One region of the Cupriavidus sp. SW-Y-13 genome, then DNA from elsewhere that is predicted to be linked to it. Evidence: riboswitches for the same ligand, from Rfam matches in the RefSeq annotation. Region 1 holds a riboswitch; the other holds the start of a gene.

What was found. A riboswitch is a leader RNA that binds a small molecule or an ion and turns the genes downstream of it on or off. The one in region 1 is predicted to bind glycine.
Region 2: linked by a shared signal. The riboswitch ahead of GA566_RS26515 (D-amino acid dehydrogenase) and the one ahead of gcvT (glycine cleavage system aminomethyltransferase GcvT) in region 1 are both predicted to bind glycine.

What each region holds. Positions count from the first base shown of each region.
Region 1 covers NZ_WHLX01000001.1:3,416,734-3,420,132, reverse strand. The annotation lists gene gcvP (aminomethyl-transferring glycine dehydrogenase) at 1-309, opposite strand, end outside; gene gcvH (glycine cleavage system protein GcvH) at 386-766, opposite strand; gene gcvT (glycine cleavage system aminomethyltransferase GcvT) at 880-2,007, opposite strand; glycine riboswitch at 2,093-2,212, opposite strand; glycine riboswitch at 2,234-2,324, opposite strand; gene GA566_RS15375 (glycine zipper 2TM domain-containing protein) at 2,393-2,617, opposite strand; gene GA566_RS15370 (UvrD-helicase domain-containing protein) at 2,930-3,399, shown strand, end outside.
Region 2 covers NZ_WHLX01000002.1:2,470,864-2,474,262, reverse strand. The annotation lists gene GA566_RS26530 (LysR family transcriptional regulator) at 1-37, opposite strand, end outside; gene GA566_RS26525 (PepSY domain-containing protein) at 290-556, shown strand; gene GA566_RS26520 (cytochrome b/b6 domain-containing protein) at 559-1,113, shown strand; glycine riboswitch at 1,172-1,281, shown strand; gene GA566_RS26515 (D-amino acid dehydrogenase) at 1,458-2,723, shown strand; tRNA gene GA566_RS26510 (tRNA-Leu) at 2,935-3,021, opposite strand; gene GA566_RS26505 (diguanylate cyclase domain-containing protein) at 3,106-3,399, opposite strand, start outside.

The DNA of each region.
Region 1 (3,399 bases):
CTGCCCGATGAAGCTCTTGAGCACGCGGTTCTTGCTGGCCAGGCCGCGCAGCTTGGCCAGCGCGGCTTCCTCGGTCAGCGGGGCGGTGAATTCGCCCAGCGACATGCCATCGCGGCGACGGATGGCGGCAGGCACCACGGCATCGATCAGCGCGGCGGTGCTGTGGAAACCGAGCAGCTTGAGCATGTGCTGCTGTTCGGCGGTATCGGGCCCGATATGGCGGGCGGCGAAGGCGTCGCGCGCCTCCAGTTCGGCCAGCGTGGGCCGTGCAGCTTGGGCGGCAGCGTTCATGGGAAACGGGGCGTTCATGGCAAGGAAATCTCGTGGAGCGCGCGGGGCAGGTGGTCAGCCTGCCGCCACGCGCGGCATCGGACAATCAGCGCGATCAGGCGCCGACGCTGGCCTTGTAGGCGTCGACGTTCATCAGGCCGTTCACATCGTCGCCGTTGGCCGGCTTGATCTTGAACAGCCACGCGTCGAAGGCGTTGGCATTGACCGATTCCGGCGATGCCGAAGCCGCGTCGTTAATGGCGATGACTTCGCCGGCCACCGGGGCGTAGATGTCGGAAGCCGCCTTCACGGACTCCACCACGGCCAGCGCGTCGCCTGCGCCAACCGACTTGCCCACTTCGGGCAGTTCCAGGAAAACGATGTCGCCCAGCGCGTCTTGTGCGTGGTCGGTGATGCCGATGGTCAGCGTGCCGTCGGCTTCGACGCGCACCCATTCGTGCGACTCGGTGTACTTCAGGTCAGCGGGGAAATTCATGAGGGTTCTCCGGGATACAGTGTGTTTCTTGTTTCATTCACCCGCCCGCGGCATGTGGGCTCGAGCGGAACGGGTGGAAGGGCGACCGTTGGTGTGAAGCGGGGGCCGATGCCTCAGCTCACGAGTGCCTTGCCATTGCGCACAAACGGCAGTTTAACCACAGTCGCGGTCAGTTTGCGGTCGCGGATCTCTACCTGGACTTCCGCACCCGGCACGATGTCCTTCGGCAGACTGGCAAAGGCAATGGACTGGGACAGCGACGGGCTGAATGTGCCGCTGGTGATTTCGCCGTCGCCGGATGCGGTGACGACTTTCTGGTGCGCGCGCAGCACGCCGCCCTTGTCGCGCAGGATCAGGCCCAGGAACGCGCGTTTCTGGCCGCCAGCGGTCAGCGCAGCCTTGCCGGTGAAGTCGCGTTCGCTTTGCAGATCGACCGTCCACGACAGCCCGGCGTCGAGCGGCGACGTATGGATGTCCATGTCCTGGCCGTACAGGTTCATGCCGGCTTCCAGGCGCAGGGTGTCGCGTGCGCCCAGGCCGGCAGGCTTCACACCGGCTGCCACGAGTTTTTCCCAGATACCGGCGACGTTCTCGGCCGGCACCACCAGTTCGAAGCCGTCTTCGCCGGTATAGCCCGTGCGCGCCACCATCAGTTCGCCCATGGCCGGGTCCTGCACGACCAGCGCGTTGAATGGCTTGAGGGCATCGGCGGGCTGGGTGGAGGGGAAGGCTGCATAGACTTTGGCGCGTGCGTTCGGACCCTGCACGGCGACGATGGCCAGTGCGCTGAACCCTGCTGGTGCCACGTCACCACGGCGCGGGTTGATAGTCACGCCGCTGCCGGTCTCGCTGTTGCGCGAACGGATCCATTCGATATCGCCGACGGCCGTGCTCGCATTGACCACGAGCCGGAAATAATCCTCGGCAAAGAAGTAGACGATCAGGTCGTCGATGACACCGCCTTTCTCGTCGAGCATGCAGGAATACAGGGCCTTGCCCGGTGTCTGGAGCTTGTCGACGTTGTTGGCCAGCAGGCCGCGCAGGAAGGTGCGGGTGTTCGCGCCATGGAGATCGACCACGCACATGTGCGAGACGTCGAACATGCCGGCGTCCGAGCGGACTGCGTTGTGTTCCTCGATCTGGGAGCCGTAGTTGACCGGCATGTCCCAACCGCCAAAATCGACCATGCGGGCGCCGAGGGCGCGATGAATGGCGTTGAGGGGCGTGGCCTGGAGCGTCATGGATATCCTCGGGCAATTCGAAAACGAAAAAAGGGTCACCCGCCGCATGCCGGCCGCACCAATGTGCAACCAGTCCGCTGCGGCGGATGACCCCTCTGTCCTCGATACCTGAGAGATTACGAAGCCGTGGCTCCGTGCGCCCCTTCGGTGGACATGCTCGCCGGCCTTCCAGCTGCGGCGGATGTCGCTCTCCAGAGTGCGGCATGCATCGTGTGCATGTTGCATGCCGATCCGACCGGTCCATGGTGCCTGAGAGTTTTCGGGTGATTCCCCTTCGGCGGCGCAATGCGTGATGCGCGCTCTCCCGGTCAGATGCGCGTGAATGTACGGGAGCGGTCTGGCTTTGTCAAACCGTCCCGTCGCGCGCTGCGGTCCCCCCGTTCGGTCAGCGGTTGTCCTTGGTTACGACATTGCCGATGACGCCACCGGCAGCCGCGCCGCCGATCGTACCCAAGGCGCTGCCGTTGGTCAGCACCGCGCCGCCGAGCGCGCCCGCACCGGCGCCGATGGCGGTATTCCGTTGCTTCGGCGTCATGTCCGCGCAACCGGCAAAGCCGACCAGCGTAGCGCCGATCAGCGCGACTTTCGAGAGCGTGCGAAGGGTGTTCATGATTGGCTCCTTGATTCGAATGGATTCCGATACGTTCCGATATCCGGAAGGTTTGCCGTGCACCGTTGTGACTGCCAACCTGCTCGGCCGTACGGGAGAGAGGCAAACTCCATGCCCCGTCACCAGGCAGGGCCCGCCCGATTTACGATTGTTACCAGCGTGAAACGGGTGCCGTCGGACACCCTCCGACAGGCCCTGTCAGCCACCTTGCCGCGTGGTAGCATCGTCGCCTTCGGCGCGTGGCTGACCGCGTGCCGAGTTCGGCATTTCCGCCCTTCCCGGTTCTCGTCCCCGCTTTCCTCTTCCCGCCCCATGACCCACGGACTCAACGCCGCGCAATCCGAAGCCGTTCGCTATCTGGACGGCCCTTGCCTTGTGCTGGCCGGGGCGGGTTCCGGCAAGACGCGCGTGATCACGCAGAAAATTGCGCATCTGATCGAGGACAAGGGGTTCGAGCCGCGTCACATTGCTGCCGTCACGTTCACGAACAAGGCGGCCAAGGAGATGCAGGAGCGCATCAGCAAGCTCATGGAGGGAAAGACCACGCGCGAAGGGAAGCGTATTCCACTCAAGCAGCTGACCGTTTGTACGTTTCACTCGCTCGGCGTGCAAATTCTGCGCATGGAAGCCGAGCATGTGGGCCTGAAGCCGCAATTCTCGATCATGGATTCGGACGACTGCTTCGGACTCGTGCAGGAGCAGTTGAGTACCACCGACAAGAAACTGATCCGCAGCGTGCAGAGCACGATTTCGCTGTGGAAGAACGGCATGGTCGATCCCGA
Region 2 (3,399 bases), on a different contig from region 1:
AGAAGATTTCCCAGTCCTTCCAGTCGCTCGTTTTCATCTGACACCTTATTCGTAGTATTTCTCCGGGAAAACCCTAGCCCGGCGGGCGATTGTCCCACACTACGAACAATGATGAAGTCCACGCTCTTAGTGTGGACATTACGGGACGATGACATCGGGGTGACATTCACAGTAGCGAGCGATGTACTCGGCGCATGCCGTCCACCGGGAAAGCGATGACATGAAACGTGTCTCATTCCAGAATACGATGCGAGACATCGCCCGAATGGGTAAATCGGAGGAGTCATTCATGTACAAGTTCGCAGCCTTTGCCCTCGCTGGCCTATTCTCCTCGGCAGCGTTCGCTGGCGCCAACTGCGCCAAGCACCCCAAGGCCGAATGGATGCCGGAGGCTGACGCCAAGGCCAAGATCGCGGCCCAGGGCTACAACATCAAGAAGTTCAAGGTGGACGGCAACTGCTACGAGATCTACGGCACCACCAAGGACGGCAAGAAGGCCGAGATTTATTTCGACACGAAGACGCTCGACATCGTGAAATCGGAAATCGAGAAGTAAGCATGTCCACGCCGGCGGATCGCATGGAGCGGTCCGATACGCTCGCCGTATGGGATCTGGCCGTCCGCTTCACGCACTGGAGCGTGGCGGCCATCGTCCTGTTCGATATCTTCGATGACTCCGGCGACCGCCTGCACCGTGTGCTGGGCTATGTGGCGGCCGGATTGGTACTGTTTCGGATTCTCTGGGGATTTGTCGGCACCGAGCACGCGCGCTTTGGTGCCTGGCTGCCGCGTCCGGCTGGCGTGCTGCTCTATGCCCGGGCATTGCTGCGTGGCCGCGCGCCGCGCCATCTCAGCCACACGCCGCTCGGCGCCGTGATGATGCTCGCCATGTGGGCGCTGATCCTTGGCCTCGCCGTCACGGGATGGATGTCCCGGCTCGATCCGTTCTGGGGCGAGGACTGGCCCATCGACATCCATCGATGGATGTCGAACACGCTGCTCGGGCTGGTCGTCGTCCACGTAATCGCGGCCATCGCCATGAGCCTCAAGCTGCGCGAGAACCTCATAGCGGCGATGCTCACCGGCCGCAAGCGTCGCGCCTCGGATCGTTGATATCGCTCAATGGACATAGCCGAAATCTTAAAACCTGTGGCATAGTGCCTCACGTTGTCCCGTGATATCGGGAGAGCCCGTGCCAGTCCGACTCGATCCGACAGGCAGCACGGCGCCGAAGGAGCAACCGCCCCGGAAACTCTCAGGCAAAAGGACCGATATCGCCAATGCACTCTGAAGAACCACGGCTCTCACGTCGGCCGCTGGTACCGAAGGAGCAAGCGATGTGTGCCGTCCTCCGCGACCGGCGCCGCGCGAATCTCTCAGGTCAAGGACAGAGGGGGCGTCTATCCGCGCATGGGGCGCGGTGGACTGCCATCCCTTGACGTCCTCGCGACCTTCTCATGAAAACCATTGCAGTGATCGGCGGCGGTATTACCGGCGTCACGACCGCTTACGCCCTCGCCAAGCGCGGATTCTCCGTCACGCTCTTCGAACGCCATCGCTATGCGGCCATGGAGACATCGTTCGCCAATGGCGGACAGCTATCGGCATCGAACGCCGAAGTCTGGACGCACTGGTCCACGCTCGTTAAGGGTGTGAAGTGGATGCTCCGCAACGATGCGCCGCTGCTGGTCAACCCGCGCCCTACGTGGCACAAGTTGAGCTGGTTCGCCGAGTTCATCGCGTCGATGCCGCACTATCGCAGCAACACCGTGGAGACGGCGCGGCTTGCCATTGCCGCACGCCAGCACCTGTTTGCCTGGGCGGATGCGGAAGGTATCGATTTCGATCTGAAGCGGCGCGGCATCCTGCATATCTATCGCAACAAGTCGGGGTTCGATCATGCCGGGCGCGTGTCGACGCTGCTGGCCGAAGGCGGACTGGAGCGGCGCGCGGTCACGCCTGCGGAGATGCGCGATATCGAGCCGACGCTGGCCGGCAAGTTCTACGGTGGGTACTACACCGAGAGCGATGCCACCGGCGATATCCACAAGTTCACCAGTGGGCTCGCGGCGGCCGTGCAGCGGCTGGGCGTGACTACGCTATACAACCAGGACGTGCGCACGCTATCGACCACAGGCCGACGCGTCACCGTGGTATCCGCCGAAGACGGTCTGCCCTCATCGCGCGAGTTCGACGGCATCGTGGTGTGCGCTGGCGTGGCGAGCCGCACCTTTGCGCAGCAGCTTGGCGATCGCGTCAACATCTATCCGGTGAAGGGTTACTCGATCACGGTCAACCTGAACGATGCCGAGAGCCAGGCCGGCGCGCCTGTTGTGAGCCTGCTCGATGATGAAACCAAACTGGTCACTAGCCGGCTGGGTGTCGATCGTTTTCGGGTGGCGGGCACGGCGGAGTTCAATGGCATCAATCGCGATATCCGCGCCGATCGCATTCGTCCGCTGATCGACTGGGTGCACGCATGTTTTCCTGCGGTGAGCACACGCAGCGTCGTGCCCTGGGCCGGGCTGCGCCCGATGATGCCGAACATGATGCCGCGCGTGGGCAGGGGTCATGCGGCCAATGTGTTTTACAACACGGGGCATGGGCATCTGGGATGGACGCTGTCAGCGGTGACGGCCGAGATGGTGGGAGATGTGGTGCGGGGGGCTGGGGCTGAGGTGGTGGTGGCTGGGGGCGAGGTGGGGGGTAGTGCGGTTGCCTGAATCGCCTGATGGTGTGCTCCCCTCTCCCGCATGGCGGGAGAGGGGTTGGGGGAGAGGGCTGGAGGTACAAATTGCTACGTGGTCGGCAAGCAGAGCCTCCGGCCCTCTCCCCCGCCCCTCTCCCATTTCATGGGAGAGGGGAGCAAACCAACAGCATTTGGGGCGCACAAATGAAAAACCCCCGCTCTTACGAGCGAGGGTTTATCTGAATTGGTGCCCAGAAGAGGACTCGAACCTCCACAGTGTTGCCACCGCTAGGACCTGAACCTAGTGCGTCTACCAATTCCGCCATCTGGGCTTCGTATCGCTGCATTGCTGCGTCGATGCGAGCCGCGAATTCTACAGAAGACTTGGCAATTTGCAAGCCCTTTTCGCGCGATGGTCACAATCCGGTGTTTTGCACGCCGAGGGACAGGCTGCCGTCGAGCACATACCGGTTACGCCCCGCGCGCTTGGCGCGGTACATCGCGCTGTCGGCGCGGTGCAGCAGTGGCTCCAGGCGAGGCGCCTCCGGCAGTGTGCAGACGGCGCCCACACTGATCGTCACGAAGGGCTGCACTGGCGTGCCGTTGTGCGGAATGCCAAGGTCTCGCACCGATGCCACCAGCCCGCGGGCAACACTGCGTGTCTCGTCCACGTTCGAATTCGGCAGCACCACGGCGAACTCCTCGCCGCC